DNA from 3 places in the Escherichia albertii genome. Region 2 is predicted to be linked to each of the others. Evidence: predicted binding sites of a transcription regulator. Region 2 holds the regulator's gene; each other region holds the start of a gene.
The links. The regulator ArgR, encoded in region 2, controls arginine synthesis, uptake and breakdown. The targets are predictions, from matches to a motif close to ANTGAATAAAAATACANT.
Positions count from the first base shown of each region.

Region 1: argF (ornithine carbamoyltransferase) is a predicted target of ArgR. The motif match lies at 2,311-2,328, and genes of this name have one in related genera.
Region 3: argC (N-acetyl-gamma-glutamyl-phosphate reductase) is a predicted target of ArgR. The motif match lies at 3,175-3,192, and genes of this name have one in related genera.

Region 1 is NZ_CP117568.1:3,590,999-3,595,682, forward strand. Features, by position in the region: gene PS053_RS17455 (hypothetical protein) at 1-1,215, shown strand, start outside; gene argF (ornithine carbamoyltransferase) at 1,281-2,285, opposite strand; gene rraB (ribonuclease E inhibitor RraB) at 2,448-2,864, shown strand; gene PS053_RS17470 (GNAT family N-acetyltransferase) at 3,042-3,545, opposite strand; gene PS053_RS17475 (YjgN family protein) at 3,738-4,684, shown strand, end outside.
Region 2 is NZ_CP117568.1:2,391,526-2,396,209, forward strand. Features, by position in the region: gene degS (outer membrane-stress sensor serine endopeptidase DegS) at 1-644, shown strand, start outside; gene mdh (malate dehydrogenase) at 708-1,646, opposite strand; gene argR (transcriptional regulator ArgR) at 2,081-2,551, shown strand; gene yhcN (peroxide/acid stress response protein YhcN) at 2,918-3,181, shown strand; gene PS053_RS11610 (barstar family protein) at 3,235-3,507, opposite strand; gene aaeB (p-hydroxybenzoic acid efflux pump subunit AaeB) at 4,119-4,684, opposite strand, start outside.
Region 3 is NZ_CP117568.1:3,225,396-3,230,079, forward strand. Features, by position in the region: gene ppc (phosphoenolpyruvate carboxylase) at 1-1,587, opposite strand, end outside; gene argE (acetylornithine deacetylase) at 1,976-3,127, opposite strand; gene argC (N-acetyl-gamma-glutamyl-phosphate reductase) at 3,281-4,285, shown strand; gene argB (acetylglutamate kinase) at 4,296-4,684, shown strand, end outside.

The sequences.
Region 1 (4,684 bases), 1.2 Mb from region 2:
TTTGATACGTCTTCTTATGATGGGATCCCGCGAGGGCATACAGCTATTATACATCAACAACCTGACGGATCGAGTATTCGTTATGAGGGAAACTCGTTCGAAAGAAAAGATAATAGCTCGTTGCTCCTGATAGCTAACAAAGTTTTTGAGTATTATCAGCGTGATATTAATAATCAAACTGCGATAGAGATAAACAACCTCAATAAAAATGGTGAAGATGAGGTTATTTATAAAGAAATAGCGGATAATATATTAAATAGAATGTCACCACAAATAGAGTGCGGACATTTGTTAGTAATACCTTATCTGAATGATGAAATTCTTCCTCACTTACTGAATGAAAAAGACGATATACTTAAAAAAATTAATGATATTGAATATCATGGCATCTCAGAGGGAACCAGCAAAGAAAAAATAAATGATGAAATTAATCGTGTCAAAATTACTCTCTCTCATATACTTATCGATTACTTAGACAATGCGAAAGTTGACCTCTCTCCGGTCCTGATATCGATGTTAGAAGATTTTTCAGATTTGCCATATATTAATGACGTAAAGATACTGGAGTGGTGTTTTAATAAAAGTCTGAAATACATGAATGATGAATCAAAAATAAAATATGCATGCGAAATGGTTAATAAAATTGATTGTGGTCGTGAGCAGCCTAAAATAGCTGGGTTATTGCTTTCAATTCTAAGTAAGGATGCGTATAGAAATAATGAGTCAATACATGATCTTATTTGGGGTGAAGTCATTAAGAATATTGATGTCTTTGAGTTAAGTTCTCAAGAGAAATTTAATTTAATACAAGTTTATTTTAATAATGCTAAGTCACTGTTTAAAACAATACCTGCCTCTGTATTGACGAATGGAATTTTTTTAAATGATTTTTTTATCAATAATTCTAATATGTTTTCCTGGTATTTTCCTCATTTGCTTGAGCAGTATCAACTCTGTAAGAGCGAACTGGATAAAATAGAAATTCATATAGATGATTTAGAGAAAAATAAAACTGGTATACAAAATCAATCGCATTATTGGCAATTTTTTAACCAGCTTTCACTTGATGAGTTAACACTCAGAAAGTGCCTTATGTTGACCATTTTAAAATCAAATTGTGATATATCAATGTTTATTGATGAAGAGCAGTTGAATGCATTTAATTACCCAGAAAATTTAAGAGATACAATACAAAAATATGGATGGAAGAAATAAATTATCATTGTCTGGAATAATGTGATGCCGGGATAACGTTGTATTTCCCGGCATCGTCATATCCATTATTTGCTGAGCGTCGCGACCATGACTGCTTTGATGGTATGCATACGGTTTTCCGCCTGATCAAAGACAATACTGGCGGCGGATTCAAAAACTTCATCAGTGACTTCCATTCCACCATGCAGACCAAATTCTTCAGCCATCTTTTTGCCCTGCGTTGTTTGATCGTCATGAAAGGCGGGCAGGCAGTGCAGAAATTTAACCTGCGGGTTACCGGTGAGCTGCAGCATCTTGCTATTCACTTGATAATCACGCAGTAACGTGATGCGTTCAGCCCATTTCTCTTTCGCTTCTCCCATCGACACCCACACATCCGTGTAGATAAAGTCGGCATCTTTAACGCCTGCCGCAACGTCTTCCGTCAGGGTGATATTTCCGCCATGTTTCTGTGCCAGCGCGCGGCATTCGGTAACCAGTGAGGCTTCCGGCCAGCACGCTTGCGGGGCGACCAGCCGCAGATCCAGGCCAGTCAGCGCCGCCGCTTCCAGCATTGAGTTGCCCATGTTGTTACGCGCGTCACCTGCATAGACCAGCGTCATTTCGTTGAATGCTTTGCCGGGCAAATGCTCCTGCATGGTGAGGAGATCCGCCAGCAGCTGCGTGGGGTGGAACTCATTGGTCAGGCCGTTCCATACTGGCACACCAGCGTATTCCGCCAGCGTTTCGACAATCTCCTGACCATAGCCGCGATACTGAATACCGTCATACATCCGACCAAGCACGCGGGCAGTGTCTTTAATCGACTCTTTGTGACCAATCTGGCTGCCGCTTGGGCCGAGATAAGTAACGCGAGCACCCTGGTCATATGCGGCAACTTCGAAAGAGCATCGAGTACGGGTCGAGTCTTTTTCGAAGATGAGCGCGATATTTTTACCCGTGAGTTTGGCTTCTTCTTTGCCGTTTTTCTTATCAGCTTTCAGTTTCGCGGCTAACTGGAGCAGGCTATTGAGTTCCGCTGGCGTGAAATCAAGTAATTTCAGGAAATGCTTATGATAAAACCCGGACATAGGTCCCTCCTGTGGCTGACGCTGTGGTGAATTAAAATTCACTTTATATGTATTATTATTCATTTGCAAGCCTGATACATAAATCTTTGTCACAAAGGTGGAGGCAATGTCAGTGGTGTGTGACAATAAGAGTATCGGCAGGACATTTAAGAGGAATAAGCCATGGCAAACCCGGAACAACTGGAAGAACAACGTGAAGAAACGCGTTTGATTATCGAAGAATTACTGGAAGATGGTAGCGATCCAGACGCGCTATATACCATTGAGCACCACCTTTCCGCAGACGATCTGGAAACACTGGAAAAAGCCGCGGTTGAAGCATTTAAACTGGGTTATGAAGTGACCGATCCAGAAGAGCTGGAAGTAGAAGATGGCGATATCGTGATTTGCTGTGACATTCTCAGCGAATGCGCTTTGAATGCCGAGCTGATTGACGCTCAGGTTGAGCAACTGATGACACTGGCGGAGAAATTCGACGTTGAGTACGACGGTTGGGGGACTTACTTTGAAGATCCTGATGGTGAAGACGGCGACGATGAAGATTTTGTCGACGAAGATGATGACGGCGTCCGCCACTAATTAAGCGTTGACGACAAATGCAAAATTACCTGATGCGCTACGCTTATCAGGTCTACGAGGTTCCTGCAATCTATTGAATTTGTATGCCGGATAAGACGTTCACGCCGCATCCGGCATACACAAAAAGTACATTGTTATTGATCGGATGCCCGATAGTATGAACTGGCGGGCATTTTTTTAGAGTTTGCGCAGCATCCGCACTTCACAATCCACATGGCCCGTACAGCCAAGCGCGTAGTCGATATGTTGAAAACCTAAATGTTCATACAGAGCAATAGCGTCTGTCAGAAAAGCTGTTGTTTCCAGATAGCAGCGTTTGAAGCCCATTTCTCGCGCCTGCTCCATCGCCATTAAAGCCAGTTTTTTCGCCAGCCCTTTACCGCGAATGTCTGGAAGAAAATACATTTTTTGCAGTTCGCAAATGTCCGATTCACTACCCGTTAGTGGCGCAATTCCACCACCGCCTGCGACTTGACCATCATGTTCAACCACCCAATAAGCGTGACCCGGCTGGCTATACATTTGATACAACTCGTCGAGATTCGGATCGGCGACGGTGTAGCCTTTATCAGCGGTAAGGCCATACTCTGCAGAAACCTGGCGGATGACGCTGGCGATGGCTGCATTATCGGCAGCAGTAAGTTTGCGTAAACGGAGTGTGGGCGAAATGACGACATTCATAGCATAGCTCAATTTAAAATGTATGATTTATAGCTCACTTTAATACCACCCTAACTTATGTGGTGCAAGAAGAAGATAAATCAGAAAATATTAAGCATAGATCTCTTTAAGAAAGCGTATTCTAGACAGACCAGTACTACAGTGCTGGAATTATTATCTATATGAATGGAATTTATTTTAGGGATATGATTCATGAATGATGTAACCATCGGGAAAGATAACTCTCGTCACTCATTTGTATTCACCGGTAAAGGTGGTGAGTATTTTCTTATTTGTCTTGTGAATTTTTTACTGACAATTATTACTCTGGGTATCTATGGGCCATGGGCATTGGTGAAATGCCATCGTTATATTTATCAACACGTGACGCTCAAGGGGCAATCCTTTAGTTATAAAGGTACTGGAGGTGCTATTTTTATTAGTTTTTTATTCCTTATGGTGGTTTATTTTCTAAGTGTTTTTTGTTTTTCAAGTCAACACTTTGCGCTGGGGGGACTCCTGTTTGCGCTCTTGATCTGCGGTATTCCATGTATGGCAGTAAAGAGTCTGCAGTATCAGGCGAACATGACCTCACTAAATGGCATTCGCTTTGGCTTTAACTGCTCTATGCTCCGTGCATGGTGGGTTATGTTAGGGCTGCCTGTTCTGTTGGCGTTAGCTTTTTGGTTCATTCTGTATCTTATTGCGCAAGTAACGACATCGATAGGAGGATTATTCTTTAACTTAGTGATGTTAAGTTTACTTTCTGTCGTCGGGCTGGGCGTTATTCATGGTGTTACCTATAGTAAATGGATGCCATTGTTAGGTAATAACTCAAAATTTGGCGTTCATCAATTTTCCATTAAGGTAAGCGTCAAAGATTGTGTTAAAGGATGTATGCTTGCAATATTAACCCTGGTTCCGTTCATTGTTGTGATCGGTATTATGATTGCGCCAGTATTCCAGCAGTTAATGATGATGAGCATGTTGGGACGAACTGATGCAGGTGGCGAGCTCATTATGCAATATTACTCGCAGATCATGGCTTCCTATTTCCTTTATTTCGTCGCGATTCTTGTTTTTGCCAGTTATCTCTATGCCACGTTACGCAATCTGTTTCTGAATAATCTGGCGCTGGCAAATGGAACAATCCGTTTTCA
Region 2 (4,684 bases):
CAATCAATCCACGCCGCGTACCGCACATTGGCGATGTGGTGCTGGCGATCGGTAACCCGTACAACCTCGGGCAGACCATTACCCAGGGGATTATCAGTGCCACCGGGCGAATCGGCCTGAACCCGACCGGGCGACAAAACTTTCTGCAAACCGATGCCTCTATAAACCACGGTAACTCCGGCGGTGCGCTGGTTAACTCGCTAGGCGAACTGATGGGTATTAACACGCTGTCATTTGATAAGAGTAACGATGGTGAAACGCCGGAAGGGATCGGTTTTGCCATCCCCTTCCAGTTAGCGACCAAAATTATGGATAAACTGATCCGTGATGGACGAGTGATCCGTGGCTACATTGGCATTGGTGGGCGCGAGATCGCTCCATTACATGCGCAGAATGGCGGCATGGATCAATTGCAAGGGATCGTGGTTAACGAAGTGTCGCCTGATGGCCCGGCGGCAAATGCAGGTATTCAGGTTAATGATCTGATTATCTCGGTGGATAACAAACCCGCCATCTCGGCTCTGGAGACAATGGATCAGGTTGCAGAAATTCGCCCTGGCTCAGTGATTCCAGTCGTGGTGATGCGTGACGATAAACAGTTAACGTTGCAGGTTACTATTCAGGAATATCCAGCGACGAATTAATATCGGCGTTAAAAGCAAAAAAACCGGAGTCTGTGCTCCGGTTTTTTGTTATTCGTTAATTCATTACTTATTAACGAACTCTTCGCCCAACGCGATATCTTTCTTCAGCGTATCCAGCATACCTTCCAGCGCGTTCTGTTCAAATGCGCTCAGGGTGCCGATAGATTTACGTTCTTCCACGCCATTTTTACCCAGCAACAGCGGCTGAGAGAAGAAACGTGCGTACTGACCATCGCCTTCAACATAAGCACATTCAACAACGCCTTTTTCGCCCTGCAATGCGCGAACCAGAGACAGACCAAAACGGGCTGCGGCCTGACCCATCGACAGGGTTGCAGACCCGCCACCGGCTTTTGCTTCAACCACTTCCGTGCCCGCGTTCTGGATACGTTTGGTCAGATCTGCGACTTCCTGCTCGGTAAAACTGACGCCAGGAACCTGTGACAGCAGCGGTAGAATAGTAACGCCAGAGTGACCGCCAATAACCGGCACTTCTACATCACCCGGTTGTTTACCTTTCAGTTCCGCGACAAAGGTGTTGGAACGAATAATATCCAGCGTAGTAACGCCAAACAGCTTGTTTTTGTCATAAACACCGGCTTTTTTCAGCACTTCCGCAGCGATAGCCACAGTGGTGTTAACCGGGTTAGTGATAATGCCAATGCACGCTTTCGGGCAAGTTTTCGCAACTTGCTGAACCAGATTCTTTACAATACCGGCGTTAACGTTAAACAGGTCGGAACGATCCATACCCGGTTTACGCGCTACACCCGCAGAAATCAGTACTACATCTGCGCCTTCCAGCGCTGGAGTAGCATCTTCACCAGAAAAACCTTTTATTTTCACAGCAGTAGGGATATGGCTCAGGTCGACAGCCACACCGGGAGTCACTGGAGCGATATCATACAGGGAGAGTTCTGAACCTGAAGGCAGTTGGGTTTTTAACAGTAATGCAAGCGCCTGGCCAATACCGCCAGCAGCGCCGAGGACTGCGACTTTCATCCTAAACTCCTTATTATATTGATAAACTAAGATATGTTGCTCCGCTGCCGCGACCTTAATCCACAAATTCGTCGTTTACAATGACCACTTCTCAAGAATGTGTAGTCACGCAAGTTTAGCGTTTATGCATTTAATTGACGTAATCAGGAAGCTAATTTACGTAATTAACAGCCTCTTATGCATTAGAGCAACATTCCAACAGGTGGTGACAATATACCCTACCGTTTAGCCAAAACAATATCAATTTGATAACAATCAGTTTACTTTTAAGCGAAATTTACACACCGTGACACAGGCATGTTTCTCAATAACGAAATTTGATAAAATTCCGCTCTTTCATAACATTATTTCAGCCCTCTCCAGGGCAGACTGTTTGCATAAAAATTCATCTGTATGCACAATAATGTTGTATCAACCACCATATCGGGTGACTTATGCGAAGCTCGGCTAAGCAAGAAGAATTAGTTAAAGCGTTTAAAGCGTTACTTAAAGAAGAGAAATTTAGCTCCCAGGGCGAAATTGTCGCCGCATTACAGGAGCAGGGTTTTGACAATATTAACCAGTCCAAAGTCTCGCGGATGTTGACGAAGTTTGGTGCTGTACGCACCCGCAACGCAAAAATGGAAATGGTTTACTGCCTGCCTGCAGAATTAGGTGTACCGACCACTTCCAGCCCGCTGAAAAATCTGGTGCTGGATATCGACTACAACGATGCTGTCGTTGTGATTCACACCAGTCCGGGCGCGGCACAGTTGATTGCACGTCTGCTGGACTCACTGGGTAAAGCAGAAGGTATTCTCGGCACCATTGCTGGTGATGACACCATCTTTACCACCCCTGCGAACGGTTTCAGCGTCAAAGACCTGTACGAAGCGATTTTAGAGCTGTTCGACCAGGAGCTTTAATCTCTATCCCGTCGCTATTGGCGGCGGGAAAATCCCGCCGTTCCCTCTTAACCGCCTTCCGCATCTCCCTGCGATTCATTTAACGAATAGTGCGTTTTATCGCGACATATTATTCACATAGTGAATACTTAATATCGATAACGCACATTTTGCAAAAATCCATATGCCATTGAAATAATTAACATTTATTTTATGCCGCTCGTTTTTTAATTCTTTTCTGTTATAAAAATCAATATTTTTAACATTTAGTATCAACTGAAACAGTTAGCGTGGTATTAATTAGAGCAATAATTAGTGTATACTTGATTTTGTGATATGGGTCACGAAACAAAGGCCCAGCTAAAAGATTATGTCGAGGTGAAAATCATGAAAATCAAAACCGCTGTTACTGCATTAAGTGTACTTTCTGTTCTTTCTTTCGGCGCATTCGCTGCCGACTCCATTGATGCTGCCCAGGCACAGAATCGTGAACTAATCGGTACTGTATCCGTCAGCGGTGTAGCGTCCTCTCCAATGGATATGCGTGAAATGCTGAACAAAAAAGCAGAAGAGAAAGGTGCAACGGCCTACCAGATTACTGAAGCTCGCAGCGGTGATACCTGGCACGCTACGGCAGAATTGTACAAGTAAACCCCAACCGTCTGTCCGACGATATTGCCCCCGGTTCGGGGGCTTTTTTTGCGCTAATGGCGCACATTAAAACGCAAATGCCCTTCCAGCTCTTCTTCCGCCTCATCAAACAGCAATATTAACGCCCCAAAACGCCGACGCGTTTTCTCCCCCAGATGAACAAATTCGATCTCCAGTGGTAACGGCAGGACATCATTCATTAATACATCCCACAGTGAGTCGAGATCGCTCACTTGTTCTTTCGCCAGACCAAAGGTTTGATTAAAGTCGCGATAGAAATCGTCCTGACTCTCGATCTCATCAAAATCAAAGGTATAGATATTCATCTGTTACCACCGTCACGTTTCGCGGCCAGTTCAGCCGATCATCGCTAAGTATAGACATGAAAAAACCGACGCTTTTGGCGTCGGTTTCAGAGTGCTGACAACGTGCGCTTTGTTCATGCCGGATGCGGCGTGAACGCCTTATCCGGCCTACCAGGGTGTGCAAATTCAATATAATGCAATTCCCTTGCAGGCCTGATAAGCGTAGCGCATCAGGCAATCTGGAGTCTGTCTGCAATATCAACCGACACCTTTTAGCGTCGGCTTCAGAGTGCTGACAACGTGCGCTTTGTTCATGCCGGATGCGGCGTGAACGCCTTAATCCGGCCTACCGGGGGGTGCCAATTCAATATAATGCAATTCCCTTGTAGGCCTGATAAGCGTAGCGCATCAGGCAATCTGGAGTCTGTCTGCAATATCAACCGACACCTTTTGGCGTCGGTTTCAGAGTGCTGACAACGTGCGCTTTGTTCATGCCGGATGCGGCGTGAACGCCTTATCCGGCCTACCAGGGTGTGCCAATTCAATATAATGCAATTCCCTTGCAGGCCTGATAAACGTAGCGCATCAGGCAATCTGGAGTCTGTCTGCAATATCAACCGACACCTTTTGGCTTAATTATCGGTTAGCGCGTGCTGGTATTTATGCAGCATGCCCGCCAGCCGATGCACCGATTCTGTGACCTGCGGCGGCGCCTGCCAGATGCGTAGCTTTTCCTGGTAAATATCCAGTTCCTCCAGCAACTGGCTAAAGTAACGACGGCGTTTGTCATCACTGCGAGCTGCAATAACGTGGTCCGCAGTCCGTCTCATTTGCCGATGAAATGCCGATAAGTCTTCATTTATCGGCACCGGCGCATCGCGCAGTCGCTGGTGAGCGATAATCATCGTTAACGCCAGACGAAATTTCGGCAAATCGCCGGGGAATTTATTCATCAGCAAAAACAACTGTTGATAAAGCGCCGGAAGATGGTTCTCTTTGCGCCGCACAACGTTGGTGGTCATCGCGGAAACAGCCGCAGAGACAAACTGATTAAGCAATACACGTCCAGTCCGATCGCGCGATTTATCCCGTACCAGCAGAATAACAATAAACGCCAACACACAGCCGACGATTTGCCCTAATGCACTGTCGAGGAATTGACTAAACTGGAAGGTCATCGGGTTATCCAGCACGATAA
Region 3 (4,684 bases), 830 kb from region 2:
GCCGCGATACCAGTCGATATTCAGCAACTGGGTCATGACATCGTTAGCGTTGTTCAGGTCATCCAGGGTTTCAAAAAGCGGTGCGACTGGCATCGCAAATCCAATACCTGCTTCTTTCAGTAACAGGTGGACGGCCAGTACGTCGGACGGCGTTTTCGCCATTGAGATCACATAGGCAGCAATCGAACCTTGTGGCGCTTCGGCAATGACCTGACAGGTATCAAGCACTTCACGCGTTTCGGCGCTTGGCTGCCAGTTGCGCGGCAGCAATGGACGTTTAGAGTTCAGTTCGCGGATCAGGAATGCTTGTTTGTCGGCTTCAGACCAGCTTTCGTAATCGCCAATGCCGAGGTAGCGGGTCAGCTCGCCCAATGCTTCGGTATGACGAGTGCTCTCCTGGCGGATATCAATACGCACCAGCGGTACGCCGAAACATTTCACACGACGCAGGGTATCGAGCAGATCGCCGTTGGCGATAATTCCCATGCCACATGCCTGAAGTGACTGATAACAAGCGTAGAGCGGCTCCCAAAGTTCTTCGTTTTGCGTCAGCAGACCTTCTGGCTTCGGCAGTTCTTCGCCTTTCAGACGTGCTTCCAGCCAGGCCTGTGTCGCCATCAGACGGGAGCGCAGGTTTTTCATCAGATAGCGATACGGTTCTGCGGCGCCTTCTTCGCCGACCAGCGCCAGCAGTTCAGGCGTCGCGTCAACCATCGACAGTTCAGAAACCAGAACCTGAATATCTTTCAGGAACAGATCGGTCGCTTTCCAGCGGCTGAGCAACAAAACGTGTCGGGTGATATCCGCGGTAACGTTCGGGTTACCGTCACGGTCGCCGCCCATCCACGAAGTAAAACGGACTGGAACAAATTCCACTGGCAGTTTGTAGCCGAGATTCTCTTCCAGTTGTTCGTTCAGTTCGCGCAGATAATTCGGCACGCCTTGCCACAGGCTGTTTTCCACCACGGCAAAGCCCCATTTGGCTTCATCTACCGGGCTTGGGCGCTGTTTACGGATTTCATCGGTATGCCAGGACTGAGCGATCAACTGACGCAGGCGGCGCATCAGTTGGTTTCGCTCGTAGTCAGCGATGTCTTTGTTATCGAGCTGTTTCAAACAGGTGTTCACTTCCACCATTTTGTGGATCAGCGTACGACGGGTAATTTCGGTCGGGTGCGCGGTCAGAACCAGTTCCAGCGACAGCGATTCCACCGCTTTTTTGATCGTAGCAGCGTCAAGGTCTGGCTGGTTTTTCAGTTTACGCAGGGTGCGGGCAATGACTTCCGGGTTGCTGGCAGCCTCGCCTTTCGGCGAAATGCTATGATATTGCTCAGCGGTGTTGGCCAGATTCAGAAACTGACTAAACGCACGTGCAACGGGCAGCAGCTCGTCGTTCGACAAATTTTGTAAGGTGGTGAGTAACTCCTGGCGGTTAGCATCATTGCCAGCGCGTGAAGATTTGGACAACTTACGGATAGTTTCTACGCGTTCAAGAATGTGTTCGCCCAACGCATCCTTGATGGTTTCTCCCAGCACTTTGCCGAGCATACTGACATTACTACGCAATGCGGAATATTGTTCGTTCATATGACCCCAGACACCCCATCTTATCGTTTGATAGCCCTGTATCCTTCACGTCGCACTGGCGCGAATATGCTCGGGCTTTGCTTTTCGTCGTCTTTTATAAAGCCACGTAAACGCGGTGACGTCAAATGCTGCGAAATCGCTTCAGCAAACGAATAAATAGCCGGAATTTACGCCATTAAATTCACAACGAATAAAATAAGCGTAACTTATGGAAATGTTAAAAAATCGCCATACATAACACCAAAGGTGTAGGTCAGATAAGTTTGGGCATCATTTGAGTCACTGTAGGCCGGATAAGATGCGCAAGCATCGCATCCGACATGATTTGTAGCACCGGAGCTTCGCAACAGTGCCGGATGCGGCGTGACCGCCTTATCCGGCCCGAGTTTTAATGCCAGCAGAAATGATGAATTACCTGAGTGATCAGCTCACGGGTGGGCTTGATAAAACGTGTTTCCAGATATTCATCAGGCTGATGAGCTTGATTGATTGAGCCGGGGCCTAATACCAGCGTCGGGCATAACGTCTGAATAAAAGGCGCTTCGGTACAATAGTTCACCACTTCGGTCTGCGCGCCGAGCAATTTCTCAACCACTTCAACCAGTTGATGGTTCGGCGGGCATTCATAGCCAGGGATCGGCGGATGTAACTCTTCGACCGTCAGACGACCCGGCCAGCGTTCGCTCACTGGCGCCAGCGCGTCGTTGAGTAATCCATTCAGCTCATTGAGTGTCATGCCCGGCAGCGGACGAATATCCATATGTAACTCACAGCAGGCACAGATACGGTTAGACGCGTCGCCACCATGAATATGCCCGAGGTTGAGTGTGGGATATGGCACGGTAAACGCTTCGTAGTGATAGCGTTCTTTCAGATTATCGCGCAATTGCAAAATATGACCGATGGCGTCGTGCATCAGTTCGATAGCATTAACTCCGCGCGACGGATCGCTGGAGTGCCCAGACTGGCCCATGATTCGGATGGCATTGGAGATGTGACCTTTATGTGCGCGTACCGGTTGTAGCGATGTTGGTTCGCCAATGATGGCGCAGTCAGGACGCAGAGCGGTGGTTTCGGCAAAATAGCGCGCCCCAGCCATGCTGGTTTCTTCATCGGCGGTTGCCAGAATATAGAGCGGTTTTTTCAGTTTTGTGACGTCGACATCGCGTAATGCATCAAGGATAAACGCAAAGAACCCTTTCATATCGGCGGTGCCTAAGCCGTAAAGTTTGCCCTCATGCTCTGTCAGCGTAAACGGATCGCGCGTCCAGCGCCCATCATCAAACGGCACGGTATCGGTATGGCCTGCCAACAGTAAGCCGCCAGCGCCCTGCCCGCAACTGGCCAGCATATTAAACTTATTGCGCGTCTCTGGCACGGGCTGGACTTCCACATTGAAGCCCAAATCTTTAAACCAACCCGCCAGCAGAGTGATTAAATCTGCATTGCTTTGATCGAGCGCCTCTTCCGTAGCGCTTATTGAAGGTGTGGCAATCAGGGCGCGGTAAATCTCGATAAATGGCGGTAATTTGTTTTTCATTGTTGACACACCTCTGGTCATGATAGTATCAATATTCATGCAGTAATTATGAATAAAAATACACTAACGTTGAGCGTAATAAAACCCACCAGCCGTAAGGTGAATGTTTTACGTTTAACCAGGCAACCAGACATAAGAAGGTGAATAGCCCCGATGTTGAATACGCTGATTGTGGGGGCCAGCGGTTACGCTGGCGCAGAGTTAGTGGCCTATGTAAATCGCCATCCGCATATGAACATAACCGCTTTGACGGTTTCTACGCAAAGCAATGATGCGGGAAAGTTAATCTCCGATTTGCATCCGCAGCTCAAAGGCATCGTTGATCTGCCGTTGCAGCCGATGTCGGATATCAGCGAGTTTAGTCCAGGGGTGGACGTGGTGTTTCTCGCCACCGCCCATGAAGTTAGCCACGATTTAGCACCGCAATTTCTTGAAGCTGGCTGTGTGGTGTTCGACCTTTCCGGCGCGTTTCGTGTTAACGATGTCGCCTTCTACGAAAAATATTACGGCTTTACCCATCAATACCCGGAACTGTTGGAACAAGCAGCTTATGGTCTGGCGGAGTGGTGCGGAAATAAATTAAAAGACGCAAATTTGATCGCGGTGCCGGGTTGTTATCCCACAGCGGCACAGTTGGCGCTGAAACCGTTGATTGACGCCGATCTCCTCGACCTCACTCAGTGGCCGGTCATCAACGCCACCAGCGGTGTGAGCGGGGCAGGACGTAAGGCGTCGATTTCAAATAGCTTTTGTGAAGTCAGCCTGCAACCTTACGGTGTCTTTACCCATCGCCATCAGCCTGAGATTGCCACACACCTCGGCGCCGACGTGATTTTCACTCCACATTTGGGCAATTTCCCGCGCGGTATTCTCGAAACCATTACCTGTCGCCTTAAGCCTGGCGTAAACCAGGCGCAAGTGGCGCAAGCGTTGCAGCAGGCGTATGCCCATAAACCGTTGGTACGGTTGTATGACAAAGGCGTTCCGGCGCTGAAAAACGTCATAGGGCTGCCGTTCTGCGATATCGGGTTTGCCGTTCAGGATGAGCATCTGATTATCGTGGCGACCGAAGATAATTTATTAAAAGGTGCGGCGGCACAGGCTATCCAGTGCGCCAACATTCGTTTCGGCTATGCGGAAACGCAGTCTCTTATTTAAGGATGCAAAGATGAATCCATTAATTATCAAACTGGGCGGCGTACTGCTGGATAGCGAAGAAGCGCTGGAACGTCTGTTTAGTGCACTGGTGAATTATCGTAAGTCACATCAGCGTCCGCTGGTCATTGTCCACGGCGGCGGCTGCGTGGTGGATGAGCTGATGAAAGGGCTGAATCTGCCGGTGAAAAAGAAAAATGGCCTGCGGGTGACGCCTGCGGATCAGATAGACATTATCACCGGGGCGCTGGCGGGAACGGCAAATAAAACTCTGCTGGCGTGGGCGAAGAAACACCAGATTGCTGCTGTAGGCTTGTTTCTCGGTGACGGCGATAGTGTAAAAGTGACCCAGCTCGATGAAGAGTTAGGCCATGTTGGACTGGCGCAGCCAGGTTCACCTAA